DNA from 3 places in the Arthrobacter sp. NPDC089319 genome. Region 1 is predicted to be linked to each of the others. Evidence: riboswitches for the same ligand, from Rfam matches in the RefSeq annotation. Region 1 holds a riboswitch; each other region holds the start of a gene.
The links. A riboswitch is a leader RNA that binds a small molecule or an ion and turns the genes downstream of it on or off. The one in region 1 is predicted to bind cyclic di-AMP.
Positions count from the first base shown of each region.

Region 1 (15,504 bases):
ACCACCAGCGAGTTCTTGCCGCCGAGCTCCAGCACCGCCGGCTTCAGGTTCTGCGCAGCCAGTGTGCCGATGATCCGTCCGACTTTAGTGGAACCGGTGAAGTTCACGTTCCGCACCCGCGGGTCGGCAATCAGGGTACCGACGATGTCGTTCGCGTCCGCCCGGTCGTTCGTGATCACGTTGAGCACTCCCGGCGGCAGGCCTGCGTCCAATAAGGCGTCCGCGAGGAACAGGCCGCAGGCCAGCGGTGCATCCTCGCTGGGCTTGAGCACCACAGTGTTGCCAACGGCCAGCGGGATGGCCATGGCGCGGATGCCAAGGATGAAGGGCGCGTTCCAAGGCGAGAGCGCCGCCACCACACCGTAGGGCTGGCGGACCGAGAGCGAGAACTTGCCCGGCAGGTCGGTGGCGAGCACATCGCCCCGCGGAGCGGTAGTGGCCGCCGCGGCAGAGCGCAGAATGTTGGCGGCAAGTTGGACGTTGAAACCGGCCCAGACCGCTACTCCCCCGACCTCGCCGGCCATCAACTCGATGCCCTGCTGCATCCGTTCCTCCAGCAGATCGGCAGCTTTCAAGAAGATCTTCGCCCGCTGGGTGGGCGGAGTGGCGGCCCAGGAGTCAAAGGCAGAGGACGCAGCCCCGACGGCGCGCGTGACATCCTCCGGACCGGCCGCGGCGACGGTGGCGTACGTGGCACCCGTGTAGGGGCTGATGTCCTCGGTGGTCTTGCCGGAAACCGCCGGGACGTGCTCGCCGTTGATGATCAGATCGCGCGTGATGGGCATGGCGCTTCATTCCTCTCCGAAGTGGCTGGGCCACGCCGCCGGCCGCAAGCCGGAGCGCCGGCCGTTTCTCGCGGCCCGGTTAATCCGGAGCCTACTCCCGCCGTCGGGCTCCGACAATGGCAGTTGACTGCCCTGTGGAACCGGCCCAGACGGCCCTCTTTGGTGATGATGTTCACTCGAAAGGGTCGAAAATGCACTCAAAAACGTCTCGAATGCCGTCGGTCTGTTCCACGGGATGTAGCAATCCGGTGCTTCCGATCCGGTGTAAAACGGGCCTCGGAACGCGGAAGTTTCGGGGCTTTCAGGTTATCCACAGGTAAATTTCAGGTCTTGGACAGTTATCGAACCGTTATGTAGTGTGATCATCACGTCGGCGATCATGCGCCGTCGTCCTCGGAAGGTATTGCTGAGCTCTGCCAACCTTCCCGAGTTTGTTCGCTAGACATCTGGCAGAGGCGGGGGACCCACTTTTCCGGGCCCCTCTTGGGGCCCTTGGGGTTAAGTCGCGTGGAGTGCATGCCGCACTGCCGCACGACCGGGTGACTCCCATCCGAATCCGACAGCTCACCTCGTAAGCATTGGGAGAGGTCTACTTCTTGCTGCTCAAAAACAACCGTGCCCGCCACCGCGCCACCCCCGTCCGCAACACCACCGTGGCCGGCCTGTCCAACGCTGTTTCGACCCACGCCGGCACCGTCGGCCGCAGCGCCGCCGTTGTCACGGCCGCCGGCGGCCTGATGCTGGGCGTCGGCATGCCGGCCAACGCCGCCGCCGATGTCACCGTCCCGACCTACGGTGCAGCCGATGTGGCAGACACCGTTGCCGCCCCGGCCACTGCCGCCGCCGAGGTGGAGCAGGCTTCCGTGACCACCGAAGCTGCTTCCGACGCCGCCACCCACACCGTGGTTTCCGGCGACACCGTAGGCACGATTGCCGCCCAGTACGGAAAGAACGTGCAGGATGTGCTGGCCGCCAACGGTCTGGACACTTTCACCATCATCTACCCGGGCGACGAGATCGCGCTGACCGGTTCCGCCCAGGGCACCCAGTCCGGCGGCCAGGTTGCGCAGGGCTCCGGCGCCGGCGTTGCTGCCGCGGCGACGCAGGCTGCACCGGCAGACACCGCCACCGTCTCGCTGGCCAGCACCAACATCAAGCCCGCTTCCACCGCCGGCAACCAGAGCATCGTGGACATCGCCATGCAGGGTGTGGGAACGCCCTACGTCTGGGGCGGCACTTCCACCTCCGGTTGGGACTGCTCCGGCTTCACCCAGTGGGTTTACGCCCAGGTGGGCGTCGACCTGCCCCGCACCAGCCAGACTCAGGGCAGCGCCCTGACGCCCACCAGCAGCCCGAAGGCCGGCGACCTGGTAGTGCAGAACGGCGGCAGCCACATTGGAATCTACTTGGGCGGCGGCAAGATGATCAGCGCGCTCAACCCGAGCCAGGGCACCTTGGTTCACGATGTGAGCGCCATGCCGGTCACCGGCTACTACACCATGTAGTCACCACAGTCTCCTGGCCCGGCTATTCCCCCAACGGCCGGGCCAGGATCACAGGGAGCCCCGTCGGCCATGCGCCGGCGGGGCCTCTCCCCTTTTAAGGGAGGGCGATTCCTGCAGGAATGCCGCCGCGTTAGGCGCTTTCTCGCGGTACGAGTCCCTCCTCCTCAATCTGCGGCAGCAGCCTCTCAAACAGGGGAGGCTGCGCCTCTTTAAAGGATGCCGCCGCCCACCTCCTCTTTAAAAGCCGCCACCTCCTCCTTAAAAGGGGGAGGTTTTTCCTCTCATAAAGGAGCCCTCGGCGCGTTTCCGCCCATACTCACTGGGAAGGCATCAGAGCCCGTCCGCCTACCTCCCCGCGCGACTCCCAGGCGAGGTGGCCCCTGCGGCGAGCACCGCCGTCGTTATTTGGCAGGGCTTGAGGGGCAGCGGGAATAGGCGCTGATGGCCGAGGGTTAGACTACTATTCCGCCGTTTTGGGCGGCGTTTCTGGCCCTACCGGCCGACCACAACAGCACGTACTCCACCCGAGGATTCTCCCGTGAGCAATGAACCGTTGACGAATAGTGCCTCGGCGACGCCCCGACCGGCCCAGGGCGGCGGTCTGACGGCTGATGAGTCGCGCCGCAACCGCCGGGTGATCGGCATCCTGCTGGTTTCCGCGTTTGTGGTGATCCTCAACGAGACGATCATGTCCGTGGCCCTGACCGACCTGATGGAAGACCTGCACATCAGCGCCCGAGCAGCCCAGTGGCTGACCACCGCGTTCATGCTGACCATGGCCGTGGTCATCCCGGTGACCGGCTTCCTCTTGCAGCGTTTCACCACGCGGCAGGTTTTCACCGCCGCCATGCTGCTGTTCTCGTCGGGCACGCTGCTGGCCGGGCTGGCTCCGGGATTCGAGGTGCTGCTGGTGGCCCGCGTGGTGCAGGCCTCGGGCACCGCGATCATGATGCCGCTGCTGATGACCACGCTGATGAACCTGGTGCCGGCAGAGGACCGCGGGAAGACCATGGGCAACGTCTCGATTGTCATTTCGGTGGCGCCGGCGATCGGCCCGACCATCTCCGGCATCATCCTCAACGCGCTGTCCTGGCGCTGGATGTTCTGGTTGGTGCTGCCGATCGCGCTGGCCATGCTGTTGGTCGGCAACCGGCGGATCCAGAACGTCAGCGAGCCCAGGCAGGTGCCCTTGGATGTGCCGTCAGTGGTGCTGTCCGCCATTGGCTTCGGCGGGCTGATTTACGGCCTCAGCCAGGTAGGTTCCGGCCACGGAACAACGACGGCGGAGCCCACCTCGAGTGCCGCGATGTGGATTGCTTTTGCGGCCGGCGGGGTGGGGTTGCTGGTGTTCCTGCTGCGCCAGGTTCGGCTGCAGCGTGCGGATAAGGCGCTGCTGGATCTGCGGCCCTTCCGCGCAGTCAATTTCTCCATGTCCGTAGGCCTGATGGCCGTGAGCATGGCGGCGCTGTTCGGCACCATCATTCTGCTCCCTATATATATGCAGCAGGTTCTGGGGCTGGAACCGCTGCAGATTGGCCTGATGCTGCTGCCCGGCGGCCTGCTGATGGGCCTGCTGGCGCCTGTTGTGGGCCGGCTGTACGACAAATTCGGGCCAACGGTGCTGTTAGTGCCGGGTACCGCGGTGGTCAGCGCCGTGCTCTGGTACCTGTCCACGGTCAGCGAGAATACTGCTCCGCTGACACTGCTGGCCGCGCACATAGTGCTCAGTCTGGGTTTGGCGCTGCTATTCACGCCCCTGTTCACCGCGGGACTGGGTTCGGTGCGGCGGCAGCTGTATTCACACGGAAGTGCGATTATCGGCACCGTTCAGCAGGTTGCCGGCGCTGCGGGGACCGCCATGTTCATCACCGTAATGTCCATGCAGACAGCTGCGCTGACGGCTGGCGGCGCGGAAACGTCGACGGCGGTGGCCGGAGGCGTGCGGGCCGCCTTCCTGGTGGGGGCAATCATCTCCGTGGTGGCCGTGGCGGCCGCGTTCTTCGTGCGGAAACCGGTGGAAGAAGAAACCGTCGAGGCTGCCCGGGACGGTGCACGAGCAGCGCACTGAGCCTGCTCGAGGTGCGGCCAGGGTGCGGCCGTGCGCCTGCCTAGCTCTGGTCACTGAGCAGCAGCTCGCCTGCCAAGCTCTGGTCACTGAGCAGCAGCTCGCCTGCCAAGCTCTGGTCACTGAGGTGCTCGGCCTCCAGCCTGCTTGAGCTGTGTCCGCCGCACCGCGGGGCACCTTCCGTACAACTCCACCTCCACAGGCACCATTCACGGGCGCCTCGTCCACATCCACATTTCCACCTCTCCTACTAGTTTCGAGCCCTTCATAGGCTGGATTTATGGCGATCGAGGTGCTGGATGCGGCTCCGGGAGCAGGGCAGGATGATTCCGCTCTGCTGGCTCGGCTGCGCGCCGAGGTCGCCGGCTTCAACGATCAGCTTCGTGCTGGCGGGCTGACCCGCAGCACTAAATGGGTGGCCCGCACGGCAGCGCAAGTGGAAGAGCTGGCCAATACCGTGGCCCAGACGCAACTGATCCTGGCCCGGATCGTCAAAGAGCAGAACATCGCGGCCGTGGGCGAAACGGATCAGCCGCACGATCCTGACGACCCGGACCGGCCGAAGCGCGGCGCCTTCACATCGAATGAGGATTTTCTGCGGGCCAAGCTGGGCATTGCCCGGCAGGAGGCCGCGCGCCGGTTCCAGCTGGCCGAGGCCACGGAGCCGCGGCCGGTTCCCAACGGCACACCGACCGCCCCGCCCCGGCTTCCGGTGCTCGCCCGCGCTTTGGACGAAGGGCAGGTGTCCGGCCATGCCGCAAACCTGATCCGGCGGGCGGTCGACGGGCTACGCCGGATCGCTGAACCGGAGCAGTTGCGCAAGATGGAAGAGGCACTGGTCAAGCACGCCGCCGATTTCGACGCCGATTCGCTGCGGGACCTGATCCGGCAGTGGGAAGGTGGCCTGAATCCCGGTGGCGCCGATCCGACCGCGGCGGAGCTGAAGGCTCGCCAGGGCTTGTTCTACCGGGGCCGCCGCAACGGCCTGCATTGCTACGAAATCAACGCCACCGATGAGCAAAACGAGGTCCTGGCGACCGTGTACAACACGGCCACCAACCCGCGTTTGCGGGAAGGCACCGCCACCGCCGGCACGGTCGGGTTTGACGGCACCGGTACGCCCCTTGCCGCCCCCGGCACCGGGGATGTTGCCTCCGGCGAGGGCGCTGTCCCGTCCCTGCCAGGGGGCGTCGAACCGGACGCCGGAACCGCAGCCGGTGCGCGCCGACCAGACGATGCTGACCCGGCCGCCGCATCAGGCCATGAGCTGGACGGGCGGACCCGTCAGCAAAAGCAGCTCGACGGATTGATCGGTGCGTGCAAGGTCGCTCTGACCACGGACCGGCTGCCCGCAGCCGGCGGACGCCGTCCCCAGTTGCTTGCCACTATTGACTACAAGGACCTGGCCTCCGATCTCGGCCGCCCGGGATCCAGCACTTTCACCGGACCGCTCAGCGCCAAGACCATCCGCCGGATAGCCTGCGATGCGGACATCATCCCGGTGGTCCTCGCCGGCATGGGCGTGATCTTGGACGTCGGCCAATCGCAGCGGCTGTTTCCGAAGTACATGCGGCTGGCGATCATCGCCCGGGACGGAGGCTGCGCCTTTCCCGGCTGTACCGCCCCGTCGCCGTGGACGGAAGTGCACCACATCCGGTGGTTCGAAAAGGGCGGTCCCACATGCACCGACAACGGCGTTTTGCTCTGTGGGCACCATCACCACCTCATCCATGAAGGAGACTGGCGGGTCGAGGTCATCAACGGTGTCGCCTGGTTCTTCCCGCCGCCCGATATGGATCCTGCACAAGAACCCCTGCGCAACCACATCTGGCTGAAGAACGCCCAGCTGCCCGAACGCCAGCCGGAACCGGCAACTGTAGGACAGGGGTCCGGACTATCCGACGACCCACCCCGTCCAGACTTGATTGGTTCTGACGCTGATGTTCGAGGCACGAACGCCCTCCGTACGGGCGATCTGGGGGCCGCTGGGCAAGAAGAACTTGATCTTGGCTGGGCCTCCGGCTCAGAGGCCCACAGCCGTGGCAGACATTCGAGCCCGTTCCGCGGGTGGCCAGATCAGCCGGCAGCGCCGCCATTCTGAGGGCGCTGGGCCTCTACGCAACCGAAGTACCGGCAGGTCCTTCCGCCATCCGCAGATGAAATGGTGCGGGAGACGGAACTCTAGCCAGCGCTGTAGTTATCGCATGCCCCTTGCATGGAGGCGACGGTTTCGGCCGGGATCTGGTCGCCGGATTCGGCGATCTGCGACATCGGGCCGGTGATCTCCGCCGGAACGCCGGCAGCGTCTGCGGCCGCGACCAGTCCGCCGAGTAGCTTCTGGTCTTCTGCACCGATGTTGCCGTCCCGGATTGGAGCGCATGCCTGCTTGACGGCTTCGCCGACGGCTGCGTTAGCCAGATCGGACGCGGCTTGGCTGACGGCGTCGGAAGCGGCGTTTGCGGCTTGGTCGGCGGCGTCGGAGGCGGCCTGTTCGATCTGTCCACAGCCGGTGGCGACCAGTGCCACGAGCGGGAGCATCAGCAGAGCAGAGTATCGGCGAATCACCCCGCAACTTTACTATGCGGCACTCGCTTTCCCTCATTCGGGGGATGCTGCTCGCCCGGCTGCGGGATCCGCGGCCGAGCACCGGTGAGAAGACTGGGTTCATGACCACTACAGAAGTGCAACACCGTCCCCAAACCGCAAGCGTCCGGTTCATAGAAGGGGCACCGTTAGTCACGGCCTTGGCTGCCGGCCTATACGCGATAGCCGCGATTTTCTTCCTGCTGACGTACGGTTCCCTGCCTCTGGTTCCCGCCGAGGCGCTATCCCACGAGCTGAACGGACCGCTGGGCGCCGTCCTCAATTACGTCCTCCCGTCCCTGGCGATGCTGGGATCCTTACTAGGATTTGCCATCCACTATCGGCTGCTTCCGGCCCGGGGCCTGGCAGTCGGCTCCACGGTCTTTGCCTCAGTTTGTGGCGCTGTCGTGCTGCTGGCGGTCGTCGATAGCAATATCTTGGCGACTCTTGGCTATCTGCCGTTCCTCACGGTCAAGTCCTTAACCGACCCTGATTTCATACAAACAGCGCTCGGCCTACCGTGGCCAATTGTTGGCCATCAGTTGGTTTGCATCATTGGCGTGACGCTGTGGATTCTGACTGCGGCCGTGGCCGTTCGCAGAAGTTCGGGCGCCTGCGTCGCGTGTGGGCGCCGTTCCTCTGTTGCAGCCGCCAGGCGGTGGGGAACGCCGGTGACCATCGCCGCAGCCATGATTCCAGGCGTCTATGCGGTCACGCGCTTTGCTTGGGCCGCGGGCATCCCGCTCGGAATTGAGCAGGCCTTCCTGCAGCAGATGCAGAAGACCGGCCTGGTCTACGCCGGTCTTGGCCTGGCTTCCATGGCGCTGCTTGGCGTCTTGCTGACGCTGGGCCTGATCCAGCGCTGGGGCTCGGTGTTCCCCCGTTGGATCCCCTTCCTGGGCGGACGACGTGTCCCGGTCTTGTTGGCTGTCATTCCGGCCGGCTTTGTATCCCTCATCGCGATTCCCGCCGGGGCCGAGATGATTCGGGTGTTCACCATACGCGGCGCGGGCGGCATCCCGATCGACTGGGCCAACTGGGCGACGATCGGCCCGACCCTCCTGTGGATTCCTTGGGGTGTGCTGCTCGGCGCCGCGACACTGGCCTATTACCTCAAACACCGCGGCTCCTGCCGCCGGTGTGGGGTCAACGGATGACGGCCAGCAGTCGATGGCCGAGAATGAGCCCATGACAGAAACGGGCCGACGGCCCTCACAACGGGCAGGGCGGATCTTCAGGCACTTCGTGTTCATGATGATCGGCGCCCTGCTCGCTGTGCCGTACATCGTTGTTTTCATCTGGGCCACTCAACTAGCCGCCGTAAGCCCGGCCAACGCTGCCGTGGCATTTACAGTGCTGGTCCTGCTGCTCGCCGTGCCCGCCGCGCTCTCCGCTACCCGAGCGTTAGAACGGACCGCCGTCGGTGAACTGCTGGCGGTTAAACTGGCCGAACCTGCCGGTCCCGTGACCCGGCAACGCCGCCTCAGGGGCGCCGTTTGGTACCTCGTTCATCTCATGGCCGGTGGCCTCACCCTGGTGGCTATTGCCTTCGCGGCCCCGCTGGTCATCAGCGTAGTAATCCTGCCGCTGCTCGGCAACGCGAACTCCGCCAACGAACTGTCTGCCGCAGTTGTCCCCTTTACCGACGACACGACGGCGGCGCTATGGTCGCTTGGCCTGGGCACCGGAGTCATCATTTTCACCATATTGACCGCCCTCGCGTTGCCACATTGGGCCACGCTTCTACTGGGCCCCTCTCCCGCAGAACGTCGGGTACTAGAAGAAGAGCAGGCGAGGTTGGAAGCCAAACGGAACGAGCTTGCCCGCGAACTCCACGACTCGGTGGGCCATGCCTTGACCGTGACCACGCTCCAGGCGACGGCCGCCGAAGCCTTGATGGGCCGTGATCCCGAAGAGGCAGCGCGGGCCATGCGCGCCGTAGCCGACACTGGCCGAAGCGCGCTGGCCGAACTCGATCGAGTGATCGGCATTTTGCGGGCGCCCGGAGTTCCAGCCGAAAATCCCGCGGGACTTCGGCAATTGCCCGGTTATTTGGACCACATGGAAGACCAAGGCCTGCAAGTGAAACGTGAGTTCGAGACCCAGACGCTGGAGCAAGTGCCGGCAGCAGCATCGGCGCCCGCATTCAGGATCCTGCAGGAGGGGCTAACGAACGCGCTCAAATACGCTTCACCGCGGGAGGCGGTACTTCACATCGAACTCAATGGCCAGCGCCTGCAGATCCAACTCGTGAATCCAGTAGTGCAGTCCGCGACTGCACGGAGGGCCAGTGGCCGCGGCATCGCGGGCATGCAGGAGCGGGCCAGGCTGGCCGGGGGCAGCACCCGGTCCCAGCTAGCCCAGGGCCGCTGGACCTTGTCCGTGGACATTCCATTGCAGGAGCGAGCCTGGTGAGCCAGCCCATCCGCGTATTACTGGTTGACGATGAGCCTTTGGTCCGCTCCGGTCTTGCCGCCATTCTCGGTACACACGCAGACATCGAAGTCGTCGGTGAAGCCTCCGATGGGACGGACGTATGGCAGGAGACGCGGCGGCTGCAGCCCGATCTGGTGATGATGGACGTGCGGATGCCGCAGATGGATGGGATCGAAGCGACTGCTCAATTGATGGCCCTCGGAGTCGATCGCCCCAAGATCCTGATCCTGACCACCTTCGAAAGCGACGACTACGTATACCAAGCGCTGAAAGCCGGCGCCGACGGCTTCCTGCTCAAACGAGCCCGGCCGGAACAACTCCTTCACACCGTGCGTGCGGTAGCCGCTGGCGACTCCATCGTTTTCCCGGCCAAGCTTCGCGAGCTAGTCGCAGCCCACGGCAACAAGTCCCGCGACCGCGTTGCTGCTGCCGGCCTCAGTATCCGTGAGGCGGAGGTCCTCCGTCACTTGGCCAGGGGATACAACAATCTGGAGATTGCGCAGGCGATGTTTCTCGGCACCGAGACCATCAAGACCCACATCGGGTCGATCCTCTCCAAGCTCCGGGTCCGCGACCGCACGCAAGCCGTTATCGCGGCCTATGAATCCGACTTCATGCGGCCAGGCGCCTGACTCTCCGTCTTGGATCGAGGGTGCTGGGGGCTCCGCAACGCTCGGTTCTAAACGTCGGCGAAGTATTTGCCGGCGGCGATGAGCAATAAACCGCCGACGGCGACGACCACGGTCCCGGTCAAGAGACTGGCAGCCACTGTTGCCACTCCAGAAACCATCACCCAGCGGCCCAGCCCGCGCCGCTTGGGCTGGGGCTTTTCGGGCACCGGTGCCGCCTGCTGGACGACGATCGGAAGTGACAAGGTGATCACCGCGCCTGCCCCGCCCTGCGGTTCAGCCTCGCTTGGATGCCGGGTCCCAATAGGCCACGGCCTGCCCGGCATCGATAGCATCCGGGCCAATACCGGATTCTCGGCGGCAAGATGCCGTTCAATTCTTGCTAGTTCACGCTGTTCTGCGTCAGAAAGTTTCATCGTTGGTGCCGGCCCAATCTGATACGGACGCGGGCACCTGCGTGTGGCTGTTCATGGGAATCTCCCGGTGGGCAACTGCTAAGGGCCTTTAGAGTATGAAAATCAAAGCCGGCATAACAGTCGGTTTCACAGTGTTACGCGGAGAGCCGGCGCAGCATGACTTCCGGGCCATTTCCACCCGCGGACGCCGCCGGAAATGCCCGGGGCAAGGCGCGCGTATGTGCAGGGGAAGCTACCGGTAGAAACAGGGAGAAGCCGCCGGATACGCCGGTCCTGAGCGGCCGGCCAGGGTTGGTGGGCCCGCACCCAACCGAGCTTCCCGGGACCAGCCGAGCTCCGCCGTCGTTGGGGGTAGTCAGGTGGCTGGGCCGTGGCTACGCTGGCTCAGAGGCACAACCTCACGGAGGAATCCAGATGGGCTTTGACCAGTATCACGAACCCGCCCAAGAGCTCTCCGCCGAGACGCGGACGTTTGCGCGCATGTGCGCCAACCTCACAGAGGAAGCCGAGGCCATCGGCTGGTACGAGCAACGGATGTCGCTGGAAAAGGATCCGGAATCGGTCGCCATCATGCAGGATTCCTTGGCCGAGGAGTTCAAGCATTTCAGCATGGACCTGGAGTTCCTGCTGCGGCGAAAGCCGAAATGGCGCCAAATTGCCAGGGGGACGTTGTTTCAAGACGGCGACATTGTGGCCAACGGCGGTGCCGCGGAGGCGGCGGCCGCAGCCGGATCGAGCCCCGAAGCTCCGGCCGAAGATTCCGGCTCCGGGCCAGGGCGGCCTGATTCGTCGCTGGGGATCGGCAGCCTCCGGGAGGACTTCTCATGACCGCTAATCACCTGCTGCGCGAGCATGCCCCGATTTCCGACGGCGGGTGGAAGCTGTTGGACCAGGAAGCCAGGGAGCGGCTCACCGTGGCATTGGGTGCCCGCAAGATGGTCGATTTCGCAGGACCCTACGGCTGGGAGTATTCCGCCACGAATTTAGGACGCACGGAGCGGGTGACCGGGCCGGCGCCGGCCGACGGCGTGTCGGCGCGACGGCGCGGGGTGCTGCCCTTGGTTGAGGTCCGGGCACCGTTCAAGGTTTCCCGCATGGAATTACTCGATCATGATCGAGGAGCGGCCGATGTGGACCTCACCGATCTGGATGAGGCTGCACTCCAAATTGCCATCGCGGAGAACTCAGCCGTCTTCCACGGTTGGAAGCAGGTGGGCATCACCGGCGTCACCAGCGCCACTCCGCACGCACCCATTCCGCGCGTACCGGACTTCAACGACTACCCCAAGCGCGTGGCCAAGGCTGTCTCGGCGCTGCTGCAGGTAGGCATCGGCGGTCCGTTCGGGCTGGCGCTGGGCCCCGGACACTACACCGCCGTGGTGGAGGCGACGGAGCGCGGCGGATATCTGCTGTCGGAGCACCTGCGCAAACTGCTGGGCGGCCCGATTATCTGGGCACCCGGGGTCCGCGGGGCGATAGTGATGAGTCTGCGCGGCGGGGACTTTCTGTTCGAATCTGGCCAGGACCTGTCGGTCGGCTACAACCGGCACGACGAAGAGTTCGTTTACCTGTACATCGAGCAGTCGTTCAGTTTCCGGGTGGCCACGCCGGAGGCCGCGATCCATCTGACCGGCAGCGACGGGTAGGCAGGCGGAAGCCTACGGCAGAGGCCCCTGGCTGGCGGCGCGGACTGGACAGCTCATGAGGACACCTCTGAGCAAAACAGCGCGACGTCCAGCCGGGCGGTCCTGCCCAAGGTGAGCACCGCCGTCGTACTTCCGGACGTACTGGGCGCTGGCGTTGGCAGGTTTCCGTGCCTAAGTTGGAGAAGGACCGCAACGGAAGGAAGCATATGTCCCGCATTGCCATTATCGGCGGCCACGGCAAGGTCGCGCTGCACCTCTCCCGCATCCTCACCGGCCAGGGCCACGAGGTCAGTTCGATGATCCGCAATCCCGATCATTCCGGCGATGTCCGGGACGCCGGCGCCACGCCGGTGATTGCCGACGTCGAGACCGCGTCCGCCGGGGAGTTGGCCGATCAGCTGCGCGGGCATGACGCCGTTGTTTGGTCGGCCGGCGCCGGCGGGGGCAATCCGGAACGCACCTATGCAGTGGATCGCGACGCGGCCATCCGGTCGATGGATGCCGCGACAACGGCCGGGGTGCAGCGATACATCATGGTGTCGTATCTGGGCGCAGGCAAGGATCATGGGGTTCCGGAAGACAATTCGTTCTTCCCCTACGCCGAGGCGAAGGCGGCCGCGGACGAGCACCTGAAGTCAACGTCGCTGGACTGGACGATCCTTGGTCCCGGAGCCCTGACGCTGGAACCGGCGACCAGGAAGATCCAGACCGGACCCGGCACGCCCGGCGGCCAGGTGAGCCGGGAGGACGTGGCGATGGTCGCGGCGGAGGTACTGGCCGATCCGTCCACCGCCGGCAAAGTGATCGAATTCATCAACGGAAGCACGCCGATCCCCCAGGCCGTCCGCGACATCTGAGGCGCGCGGCCCCGGCAAACCGTTGCCCCGGATCAACAACAGAACCCCGCGCTGCCATCAGCGCGGGGTTCGGAATTATGAGATTTAGCCTTCGCAGTCGCGGCAGTACTTCTCGCCGTTCTTTTCGCGGGCTACCTGGCTGCGGTGGCGGACCAGGAAGCAGGAGGAGCAGGTGAATTCGTCCTCACGGGGAGGAACAACCTGCACTACCAGTTCTTCGCCGGAGAGATCAGCACCAGGAAGGTCAATGCCCTCGGCGGTGTCCGAATCCTCGACGTCGATTAGCGCGGTCTTCGCACCACCGGAGCGCTGGGCCTGAAGGGCTTCGAGCGACTCATTGTTGTTGTCGTCGTCCTTGTTGCGCGGTGCGTCGTAATCGGTTGCCATGGGGGGTTTAGAACTCCTGATGCTCTAGTTTGTTTTGACCTATCTGCGAGCGCCCATCATAGCCGCTCATCCAGACATTTCAACATCGATTCCACAACGTCTCGCGCAGGGCGATAATTCCCGTCCGACGGGAACCGCCGCAGCACGCCTTAAGGCGGAAACGACTGTGGGCAAGGCCACCACCCCGAGCAGTTGCAGTCGGAGGGGTTTCCGCACAACGGGTGGACGTGCACGCGTCACCGGGTCGGAGGGTTTCCGCAGAACGGGAGGAGGCGCGCGGCACCGGGTCGGAGGGTTTCCGCAGAACGGGAGGAGGCGCGCGCGGCACCGGTCGGAGAGGTCCGCAGACCTGTCAGAGGCTGACCAGGTCGCCGACGCCGGCCACGGTTGCCACCGCCCCGGCCCAGCACGCCAGGATAACCAGCGCGAATCCGGCCAGCCAGAACGCGGAGGGAATCCCCGTCCGCTTGGCGATGATGAACGCGTCCGAGTTGGCCAACTGGTGGCGGCGCCGGGTGTGGACGCTCAACAGGTTCAACCAGTCCCGCACGGCACCTACCAGCAATGCGACGCCAATGGCCAGAGTGAGATGGCCCAGAAACTCCGCGGGCGCAAACCAGACCAACAGTTGGGAGGCGACCGCCAACCCCACGGCGATCACGATGCCCTCAAGATTCCGGATGAACAGCAGCGTGACCAGCAGCAGGAGCGAGCTCACCGACAGCGCCGCGCCGGACCAACCGGTGAAGGCGGCCCACACCAGCACCGCACCCACCAGCGCGGGCACCGGGTAGCCCCAGAACCCTGCCCACGCAGCCGAGGCCCGGCCCGCCCCGCGGCTGATCATGGCGCCGGATTGGTCGAACCGCAGATGGATTCCGCGGACCAGACGACCAGTGGTCAGCGCCGCGAAAGCGTGCCCAAGCTCATGGACCGCTGTGACGAACAACCCGAAGTACCGCCAACTGCCGCGTGGAACCGACAGCACCAACGCAACAGCAAGGATCAGCACTAGTTCCAGGATTCCGGTCTCGAGCGGTTCACCGCGCGTGAACCCGTCGGTGATCCTGCGCCACCATTCGGCGGCGAACTGCTGCAGCATTTTCCCTCGTCTCAGCCGTGACTACGCGATATAACTAGACCACATTCCCCCACTCCGGAAAGCAAACATGGACAAGCTGGATTTCAAGAAAGACCAGAAGGAGCTCTACTCCCCCGGCAAGGATTTCCGCTTGGTCACCGTCCCGCCGATGCAGTTCCTGGAGGCAGACGGCCACGGCAACCCGAACTCGTCCGAGTGGTACGGCCAGGTGATCGAAGCCCTGTATTCCGTCTCCTACACGTTGAAGTTCGCCAGCAAGAACGAGCTTCGCCGCGACTATGTGGTCGGCCCGCTGGAAGGCTTGTGGTGGGCCAAGGACATGTCCGCCTTCACGCGCCGCGCCAAGGACGAGTGGTCCTGGACGCTGATGATCCGCCAACCCGACTGGCTGGGAGCCGACCACATCAAAGACGCCATGCAGCAGGCCGCGGCCAAGAAAGAACTTCCGGCCGTGGACTCGCTCCGGTTCGGATCGCTGGATGAAGGGCTGAGCGTTCAGGTCATGCACGTGGGACCGTACGACGACGAAGGACCCGTGCTGGCCCGTCTGCATGATGATTACCTGCCGGCAAACAACCTGGAACCGGTGGGCCGCCACCACGAGATCTACCTCAGCGACCCCCGGAAGACCGCGCCAGCCAAGCTCAAGACCATCCTGCGCCAGCCGGTCCGCCGGGCCTGAGCCGCTCCGCCAATCCGCCTGCGCGGCCCTTCCGCCCGAGGAGGCCATACCCGGTGAGCGCCGCTACCTCCGGACCCGAAAGTTGACACTTCAACATTATTTCTGTCAAGATTTAGTTGAAGCGTCAACCTACTGATGCTTATCGCTCGTTCTAGACGGCCGAGTTCCCCTGACCATCGAAACGGTGACAACATCATGACCAATTCAGCTTTGATTACTACCGCCCGTACCGTCCTCCGCGTTATCTTGGGCTTCCTCTTCGCAGCCCACGGCTGGCAGAAGTTCAACGAATGGACCATTGCCGGCACCCAGGCCGCCTTCGGCCAGATGGGCGTCCCGGCCGCCGACATGGCTGCCCCGGTCGTCGCCGCACTGGAACTGGGCGGCGGCATTGCCCTGATCCTGGGCGTC
Region 1 is NZ_JBFBGZ010000003.1:20,524-36,027, reverse strand. It holds gene AB0N75_RS05205 (aldehyde dehydrogenase family protein) at 1-785, opposite strand, end outside; cyclic di-AMP (ydaO/yuaA leader) riboswitch at 1,212-1,377, shown strand; gene AB0N75_RS05200 (NlpC/P60 family protein) at 1,382-2,290, shown strand; gene AB0N75_RS05195 (MDR family MFS transporter) at 2,892-4,358, shown strand; gene AB0N75_RS05190 (DUF222 domain-containing protein) at 4,636-6,456, shown strand; gene AB0N75_RS05185 (hypothetical protein) at 6,537-6,920, opposite strand; gene AB0N75_RS05180 (hypothetical protein) at 7,022-8,095, shown strand; gene AB0N75_RS05175 (histidine kinase) at 8,127-9,353, shown strand; gene AB0N75_RS05170 (response regulator transcription factor) at 9,350-10,006, shown strand; gene AB0N75_RS05165 (hypothetical protein) at 10,054-10,257, opposite strand; partial or broken gene AB0N75_RS05160 (DUF3040 domain-containing protein) at 10,318-10,419, opposite strand; gene AB0N75_RS05155 (hypothetical protein) at 10,834-11,247, shown strand; gene AB0N75_RS05150 (family 1 encapsulin nanocompartment shell protein) at 11,244-12,065, shown strand; gene AB0N75_RS05145 (SDR family oxidoreductase) at 12,272-12,922, shown strand; gene AB0N75_RS05140 (DUF4193 domain-containing protein) at 13,007-13,309, opposite strand; gene AB0N75_RS05135 (M50 family metallopeptidase) at 13,662-14,411, opposite strand; gene AB0N75_RS05130 (GyrI-like domain-containing protein) at 14,479-15,093, shown strand; gene AB0N75_RS05125 (DoxX family protein) at 15,289-15,504, shown strand, end outside.

Region 2 (4,465 bases), on a different contig from region 1:
GCTGCGCCAATACTTCCCCAAGGGCACCGACCTCTCCGTCTACGGACCCGAGGACCTCGAACACGTAGCCCAGGAACTGAACGGCCGGCCACGCAGAACGCTCGACTGGGACTCCCCAGCCGAGCGTCTGCGTGACTTACTCTTGACTACCTAGCCACCTACGGTGTTGCAACGATCCCTAGAAACCGCCGGCATCGCCGTCAGGTGGCGGAAGCTCCGCCGTCGTTGCTGGGGCTTAGAGCCAGCCGGCCGGATCCACGGTCTGGCCGTCCTTCACAACCTCGAAGTGCAGGTGGCAGCCGGTGGAGTTGCCAGTGGTGCCCAGCTCGCCGATGCGCTCGCCTTGGGCGACCTTTTGGCCCAGCGAAACACCGATCGACTGCAGGTGGTTGTAGGTGGTCTTCAGGCCGCCGCGGTGCTGGACCACAATGCGGTTTCCACCGCCGCCCACCTGGAAGCCTGCCTCAACGACCTTGCCGCCGTCGGAAGCGTTGACCGGGGTGCCGCAGCCCATCGCGTAGTCGATGCCGGTATGCAGTTCGCCGGCCGCGCCGGTGATCGGATTCGACCGGTAGCCGAAGCCGGAGGTCTGCTTCATATGCGGAATGGGGGCCTTCAGGCTGCCGGTCGCGAAGCCGGCGGTCTTGGCCTTGGCCGCATCGGCCTTTTTCGCGGCAGCGATGGCCGCCGCCTTCTTCTTGGCGGCCGCCTGGGCCTTCGCCTTCTTGTCCGCGGCGGCCTTCTGATCGGCCGCGGCCTTCTTGGCAGCGTCGTCAGCCTTCTTCTTTTCGGCGGACGCGGCGGCAACCTTGGTCTTTTCCTGGGCGGCCTTGCTGGCAGCCCAAGGCCGGTCGAACCGGAGGTCGGCTCCCTTGGCAGCCTGGACGCTGACCGCGCTGTTGTTGGATACGGGTTCGGTGCGAACCAGTTCTTTCGCGTCGCCAGCGTGGGCCACCGGGATGGCAATCACTGCCAGCATGCCGGCGGTTGCGGCTGCAATGCCTGCCTTGCGGGCAACCGAGTGGGCCGCGGCGGGCGCTTCTGCGCGGCGGCGGCCAGCGGGTTCTCCGGCAGAGCGGGAGATCAGGGACAGGGGCGACGTACGGGTGTCGGAACGGCGACGACCGCGGACAGGAGTGTTCACAGGGATTCCTCTCATGCGCCTGCGAAGTTAGCTGTCGGATTCGAGCGAGAGCTCACTCGGTCCTGCCGGCATAGCCGCGGGAAGCCGGCTTGCCTCTGAGGACTTCACCCCATGGTGCCCCCCAGCACCGTACGTGGTTCCTCCGCCCCTGCCTTCGACACAAAGCTCGATATCTTATGGTCCGCCGGCAGGGTTCGACGGGCGGACCGGGCCTACCTTCATAGTAGGAACTGCATCCAATTTACTGGAGCGACACGCGGTGTTACAACTTCGTTATCCGTGTTCCTAGTCACGGGGAAGTGCCGGTGGTCCCGGAGTCGCTCCAACGACCAACCGTGATCCGGCCGCCATGCAAGCCGATCATTGCCGTCATCCGGCAGCTCACCCCATCAACCAGGCCGCCGTCTGCGTTCGGCCGGAGATCTCATTGCGCTCGCCGGCCTGTACCCGAACGCTGGCCGGAAAGTAGCTGTGGCGCCGTTCTTCCAGCCGCTGGCGGGACTTCGGCGAGGGAATCGAGGTGCCCTTGCTTCGGTCGCAGCTCGCGCAGGCCGCCACGAAATTGGTCATCACGGTGGACCCGCCCTTCTTCCAGGGGAAGAAATGGTCGCCGGTGGTGGCCGGGTTCGGGCAACGGCGGCGCCGCGCAACCTCCAGTTCGCACTGGCCGCCGGCTCGTGCCAACCCTTCGCGGCGCTGCTCCCGGTTAAATTTGCGCAGCGGATCCCGGCGGCGCACATCGCGGGAGCGCCGGATCCGTGCAACAACGGCCACCGCCACCAACGCGAGGACCGGCGGACCGATCCAGCCCAGCACGGGCCACGCCGCCCGGACCAGTGCTTCGGCGCCGACGCCAACGAGAAGCTGCCGGATCCCCTGCAGCAGGCCGGTACCCAGGATGGCCGAGACCACCGCATAGGCCAGCCACGCCAAGGCAGCGACGAAGGCCCACAGCGTGATCCGCCGCGACCAGTAAATCATCCCCAGTTCAGACATCTCCCCACCCGAAGTCCCCCAGCTCCGCGAGTCAATCCGCCATCAGGTTAGCCGAGGCACCCTGTGAATTCCTCGGCCCACCAGCCCGGCCTACAACGCGGCCGCTCCGGCCTCGGCCACCGACTGGTCCTGCTCGCCGGAGCCGCCGCTAACGCCGATCGATCCCACCACCTGGCCGTCCCGGGAGAGCGGGATGCCGCCGGCGAAGATCATGATCCGACCGTGGTTGCTGGCGTGGATGCCGTAGAACTGATTGCCCGGCTGGGAATTGTCGCCCAGGTCCTTGGTCTGGATGTCGAAGGCCCGGGACGTGAAGGCCTTGTTGATCGAGATGTCGATGCTGCCCAGCCACGCTCCGTCCATCCGCACATGCGAGACCAGGTTTCCGCCCGCGTCGGCCACGGCAATGTTCATTGGCTGGCCGATCTCCGCGGCCTTGGCCTCCGCGGCGGCAATGACCCGGCGCGCATCTTCCAGAGTGACGGTGTGCATGGTTGCTCCTTGATCGAAGGCCGCGGGGCGGTCCTAGTGGATGTCATCGTTGGGACTGAGCACGTAGGTGGCGGCGGCTCCGGCGCCGAACGTCGCGCGGCCCTTCGGCGCGTCCCCCAGAGAAGGGCTGTCGCGTTGACCGCCTTGGCGATCGGCACCCTGTCGCAGCCCATCGCTTCGACCGTCCCGGTTTCCTGATAAGCGACCGCTCGAGTGCTGCTCATGGAGGATCCTCTCTGATCCGGACCGGAGCCACGGGTGGATAGGTGCCACCGTAGCCCTCGAGGCGCAGGGCTGGCTAGGGTTGCATCTCCGCGTCCTCGACCCAGCGATTCCGCCCGGCCCCCTTGTGGCCCCGCACGCGATCCGCAAGGGTGGACCCCATGGGTGCGAACGCAGCGGCAGGCCGGATGGTGGGCGCGGATGTCATCGTGGTGGGTGCCGGGCTCTCCGGCCTGGTGGCCACCGCCGAGTTGACCGAGGCCGGGCGTCACGTGCTGCTGGTGGAACAGGAATCGGAGGCCAACTTGGGCGGCCAGGCCTGGTGGAGCTTCGGCGGCCTGTTCCTGGTGGATTCGCCGGAGCAGCGCCGGCTGGGTGTCAAGGATTCGGTAGAGCTGGCCTGGCAGGACTGGCTGGGCACCGCCGGCTTCGACCGGCCGGAGGACTACTGGCCGCGCCGCTGGGCCGAGGCCTACGTGAACTTCGCCGCGGGCGAGAAGCGGGCGTGGCTGCGCGAGCGCGGACACCGGATCTTCCCGGTGGTGGGTTGGGCCGAACGCGGCGGCTACGACGCGAGCGGACCCGGCAACTCGGTGCCCCGCTTCCACATCACGTGGGGGACCGGTCCCGGCCTCGTGGAACCGTTCGCGCGCCGCGTGCGGGAAGCGGCCGACGCCGGACTGGTCACCTTCGCGTTCCGGCATCGGGTGGACGGTCTGCTAACCCGAGACGGCGCGGTCACCGGGGTGCGCGGCAGCATTTTGGAATCGACGACGGCGGAGCGCGGCCACGCGTCCTCACGCACCGTGGTGGGGGATTTCGAATACCCGGCCGGCGCCGTCGTGGTGACCTCCGGCGGCATCGGCGCGGACCTTGACGCGGTGCGGCGGAACTGGCCGCAGCGTCTGGGCACGCCGCCGGGCCACATGGTCGCCGGTGTACCCGAATACGTGGACGGGCGGATGCTCGGCATTGCGCAGGCGGCCGGTGGCCGGGTGATCAACCCGGACCGGATGTGGCACTACGTGGAGGGCGTCCGGAACTGGGATCCGGTGTGGGCCCGGCACGGCATTCGGATTCTGCCCGGTCCCAGCTCGCTCTGGCTGGATGCAACCGGACAGCGGCTGCCGGCGCCGCTGTTTCCCGGGTTCGACACCCTAGGCACGCTGGCGCACCTGCGCTCCACCGGACACGACTACAGTTGGTTCATCCTGAACAAGAAGATCATCGAGAAGGAGTTTGCGCTCTCCGGTTCGGAGCAGAATCCGGACCTGACCGGAAAGTCGGTGAAGGAAGTACTCAAGCGGGCGACCACGGACGTGCCCGGCCCGGTGCAGGCCTTTCTGGACCACGGTGTGGACTTCCTGCAGGCGGACACCGTGCCGGAGTTGGTGGCCAAAATGAACGAGCTGGTCAGGAAGCATCCGCTCGGCGAACCGGATGGATCGGCCGCGGTCGCAGACGCGCCGGGCGGGTCTGAAGACACCATGACACCGGCCGAACCCGTGCTGCCGGCGTTCAGCGAAGACCGGGACGGGCCGATGCTGGACCCGGCCGTGGTTGAGGCCGAGATTCAGGCGCGGGACCGCGAGGTGGGCAATGCCTACGGCA
Region 2 is NZ_JBFBGZ010000026.1:1-4,465, forward strand. It holds partial or broken gene AB0N75_RS18735 (IS30 family transposase) at 1-154, shown strand; gene AB0N75_RS18740 (M23 family metallopeptidase) at 236-1,144, opposite strand; cyclic di-AMP (ydaO/yuaA leader) riboswitch at 1,148-1,314, opposite strand; gene AB0N75_RS18745 (HNH endonuclease signature motif containing protein) at 1,526-2,140, opposite strand; gene AB0N75_RS18750 (heme-binding protein) at 2,231-2,632, opposite strand; gene AB0N75_RS18755 (FAD-binding dehydrogenase) at 3,016-4,465, shown strand, end outside.
Region 2: another riboswitch for cyclic di-AMP. It lies ahead of AB0N75_RS18740 (M23 family metallopeptidase); the one in region 1 lies ahead of AB0N75_RS05200 (NlpC/P60 family protein).

Region 3 (4,465 bases), on a different contig from region 1:
CTCACGCCCGCGCGCAGCAGCAACAGCCGGCCGCCGTCGTGCCCAGCCGGCACCGTCGCCGGTAGCAGCGGCCGCCCGCGACGTCGGCCATAAAACAGCGATTGTCGCCGCCGCCTCCGGCATGGTGCTGACCGTAATGCTTCCAACGACGGCCGGCGCCACGGCCGACGCCCCGCAGGAAGCAGTGGCAACCAGCAGCATCTCTGCGGCCACGGAAGCGCGCTTGACATTCGAACGGGCCGGGCTGACCAGCAAGTTCGACCCGGACACCAAGCTGAAGCAGGTCATGGTCGCCTCCGGCGGTAAGGCCAAGGCGATCGGCAGCGAGGGATCCCTCTCGCAGCCGATGGACGAGCTGATCAAGACCTCGCCGTTCGGTTACCGGGTCAGCCCCATCACCGGTTACGCCGGAGAACTGCACACCGGCCAGGATTACGGAGCCCCCTGCGGCACGCCCGTCGCAGCCGCGGCCGGCGGCACCGTCGTCGAGGCCGGGTTCCAGGTTGGCGGCGGCGGTAACCGGATTGTGGTGGACCACGGCAACGGCCTGGAGACCACATACAACCACCTGAGCACCATCGACACGGCGGTTGGCGCAGCCGTGGCCCGCGGCGAGGTATTGGGCGAAAGCGGCACCACCGGAGCGTCAACCGGCTGCCACCTACACTTCGAAGTCATGGTCAACGGCAAGCTGGTGGACCCCACCGGCTGGCTCTGACTGACACGCCGTGACCGGAATGTGACTCAGACGCCAAACTGTTATAAGGTTTCACCTGTGCCTGGCATCAACTGCCAGGCACCTTTGGGCGGAATGCCGAATTCTGCCGTCGCCCAAAGTTCGTTCGCACCGAATCGCATGGCAGAAGCGGGGGAACCACTTCCCGGACATCGCAGGATGTCCTTGGGGTAAAGCCGATCAGGACCGGGCCACCAGCCCGGAAACCGACCGGCCGGATGAACTCCCATCCGAACCCGACAGCTCACCTCGCAGGCATTTGGGAGAGGTACAACCGTGTCCAAGAGCATTACTGCCGGCCGCCACCGTGCGACCCCTGTCCGCACCAGCCCGCTTGAGACTATTTCCAAGGCTGTTTCCGCAAACGCCGGAACTGTTGGACGCCAAGGTGCCGTGATCGCCGCCGCTACCGGCCTGGTCCTGACCGCTGCCATTCCGGCACAGGCCGTCAGTGCCGAACGTAGCGTCGATGCTCCGGCCCGCGTGCAGGTGGAAGCCGTGCAGGCTTCCGCGGCCGTGAAGCTGACCTTCGAACGCGCCGGGGTCACTTCCACGCCGGCACCGGAGACAGTGGTCCAGGCTGTATCTAACGAGATCAACCCGACCGCCGGCGACGACGCCGCGTCGGACAAGGGTAAGTCCACCAAGAAGTCGGGCGAAGCCTCCGCCAGCGGAGCCGCCGCGGCCATCGTCGCCGCAGCCTACGGCCAGATCGGTGTGGCCCAAGACTGCACTGCGCTGGTCGAGAACGCACTGCGCGCAGCCGGCTACGCGGTCGGCGACCTCGCCCCGGCACAGTTCTTTGCTTACGGCACACAGGTTTCCACGCCGCAGCCGGGCGACATCATCTACTACGCCAACGGCGGCGCCGGCGTGGCCCACGTGGCCATCTACGTTGGCAACGGACAGGCGGTCCACGGTGGTTGGGCCGGCTACAGCACCGTGCTGGGCAGCGCCTACATCGGCTCCGGCCCGGTGTTCATCCGTCCGGCCGGCTAGAGCCTTCCTGACGCTTTCCCTATTCTCTAGGGGTTGTATCGCGGCGCGCCTTTCGGGGCGCGCCGTCGGTCATTAAGGGCCCAGCACGACGGCGGAATTCGGCGTTGGTGGGCCCGTTTCGGTGCGCGCCGGGCAACCTCCGTAACCTAAAGATCACCGTTCCGTGATCAGAACGTGACAATGCTCCTCGGATCGTATACGCTCTAACGCGTGCCAGCTGTCAGACGGCTGGCACCTCCGGGTGGATTGCCGAGCTCTGCCACCAGCCGGAGTTCGTTCGCAAAACTTCGCGGGCAGAGGCGGGGGAACCAAATTCGGGTTCCGTACAGGAACCCTTGGGGTTAAGTCGTCAGGACTCTCAGGCTTTTGCCGAGGAGGACTACGGCCGGGTGCACTCCCATCCGAATCCGACAGCTCACCTCGCAGGCATTGGGAGAGGCCTTTAACGTGTTCAATAACACCGCTACGGGGCGCCACCGCGCCGTTTCCGTCCGCAATAACCCGCTGGAGACGATTTCCAAAGCCGTCTCATCCAATGCCGGATCCATGGGGCGCTCTGCAGCCGTTATCGCTGCTGCCTCCGGATTGGCACTGACCGCAGGCATCCCCGCGCAGTCAGCCACCATCGAACGCACCGCATCCACCGTGTCCGTCCCCAGCCGCGTGCAGGTGGACACTGTGCAGGCTTCCAACGCCGTGCAGTTGACCTTCTCGCGCCCCGACATCAAGTCCACTCCGGCGCCCAAGCCGGAGCCCGTCGTCGAAACCGTGGCCCAGGAAGTGGCACCGGTTGCCGAGGAGGCTGCCGACGCAGCACAGGGCGCCGTCCAGAAGGCCGCCCCGGCCGCCGCTGCCAAGCCCGCGGCAGCCCCCGCCAAGGAAGCCGCCCCGGCCTCCGCCAGCGGCGTGGCCTCCACCCTGGTCTCTTCCGCCTACGGCCAGATCGGCATTTCGCAGGACTGCACCGCCATGGTGGAGAAGGCCCTGCGCGCCGCCGGCAAGTCGGTGGGCGACCTCGCCCCGGCGCAGTTCCTCAGCTACGGCACACAGGTTTCCACCCCGCAGCCGGGTGACCTGCTTTACTACTCCGACGGTGGCGCCGGCGTTGCGCACATCGCCATCTACGTGGGCAACGGCCAGGCCGTCCACGGCGGCTGGACCGGTTACACCACCGCGCTGGCCAGCGCCGACGTCGGATCGGGCTACGTAGCCATCCGCGTCAACTAGGCTTCGTCCTTTCCGGTCCACTGGACCGTCCGCCGGCCCCGGTCCACGCCCAGCGTGCACCGGGGCCGGCGGCGTTTTCGCACCGAACGGTAGACTTCCGGCCGACTCTACCGGCGGCCGGGTAACAGCCGGTGAACATCCGGCGCTCTGCTCCCATGCGGCCCACCGGCCGCGAAAAAAGTTAGCGCAGAACGTACCGGCCGTCATACTCTTTGACTGTTAGTGCAGAAAATCCAGTCCCATGACCGGAACTGAGGCGCCGGTCGGGTAGGCCACTCCTAGAGGAATGTGCATGCGCACACTCGTTCTGAATGCCGGATACGAACCGCTGGCGGTCGTTACCTTCCGCCGGGCGCTGCTGCTTGTGCTCACCGGCAAGGCCAGCGTGATCGCCGAGGACGGCGATCCCGTCGTCGGGCCGAACGATATCCTGGGCCGTCCCTCGGTGATCCTGCTTAACCGGTACATTAAGATCCCGTACAACCAGGACACCGCCGTGACCCGCCGCGGGGTGCTGCGCCGCGACAACCACCTCTGCGCGTATTGCGGCAAGACGGCCACCACAGTGGACCACGTCAGGCCGAGGTCGCGCGGAGGCGAGGACAGTTGGGAGAATCTGGTGGCTTGCTGCCTGCGCTGCAACAACGCCAAGGGCGACCGCACCCTCGCCCACATGGGCTGGAGCCTGCGGTTCACGCCCCGTCCGCCCAGCGGCGCCCGCTGGCGCATCCGCGACCTGGACCGGCCCGCCCCGGCCTGGAGTCAGTTCCTCGACACCCATACCGCCGCGTGACGGCTGCCGATGTCGACGCCGTCGTGCTGGCCGGCGGCCGCTCCTCGCGGTTGGGCGGGAGTCCCAAGGCCTTGCTGCAACTCGACGGGTCCACGCTGCTGCGCCGCACGCTGGAGGCAGTCCGCGGCTCCCGGCGAATCGCCGTCGTCGGGCCGGATGAGCTGCTGGCGGAAGTGGACGCTTTCCGCCGGTCGGCGGTCGGCGGAGCGCCCCGCCTTCTGCTGACCCGGGAAAACCCGCCGTTCTCCGGTCCGGCCGCGGGCATCGCGGCCGGGATCCACGCCCTGGCGGCCGATGACGACGGCGGTGCCCCGCGCCGGGCGCCGTACACCCTGCTCTTTGCCTGCGACATGCCGCTGCTGGCCGGGCTCCCCGAACTGCTGCTGCGCGGCGCCGCCCGCGCACCGGAGGCCAAGCTCTGGATCCCGGTGGACGCGGACGGCAAACGGCAACAGCTGGCGTGCTGTGCGGACAGCGCGGCCCTGGCGGCGGCGGTGCAGCAGGCCGGGGGAGCGCCCGGGCTGGCCGGCCAGCCTGTCCGGCGGCTGCTCGCCGGCCTGCCGGCGGTAGAACTCCAGTTGGAGCGGGCCGGGCTGCACACCTCGGACGTCGACACCTGGCAGGACGCGGACCGCTTTGGCATTGCCCCGCCCGCGCCGTAGCCTGAAACAAACGTCGTAGTTGCCCGCGTGCCGGGCGGATCGGAGGCC
Region 3 is NZ_JBFBGZ010000012.1:51,057-55,521, forward strand. It holds gene AB0N75_RS16105 (M23 family metallopeptidase) at 1-718, shown strand, start outside; cyclic di-AMP (ydaO/yuaA leader) riboswitch at 836-1,009, shown strand; gene AB0N75_RS16110 (NlpC/P60 family protein) at 1,013-1,735, shown strand; cyclic di-AMP (ydaO/yuaA leader) riboswitch at 2,004-2,178, shown strand; gene AB0N75_RS16115 (NlpC/P60 family protein) at 2,183-2,962, shown strand; gene AB0N75_RS16120 (HNH endonuclease) at 3,255-3,755, shown strand; gene AB0N75_RS16125 (nucleotidyltransferase family protein) at 3,752-4,417, shown strand; gene AB0N75_RS16130 (DUF6457 domain-containing protein) at 4,445-4,465, shown strand, end outside.
Region 3: another riboswitch for cyclic di-AMP. It lies ahead of AB0N75_RS16115 (NlpC/P60 family protein); the one in region 1 lies ahead of AB0N75_RS05200 (NlpC/P60 family protein).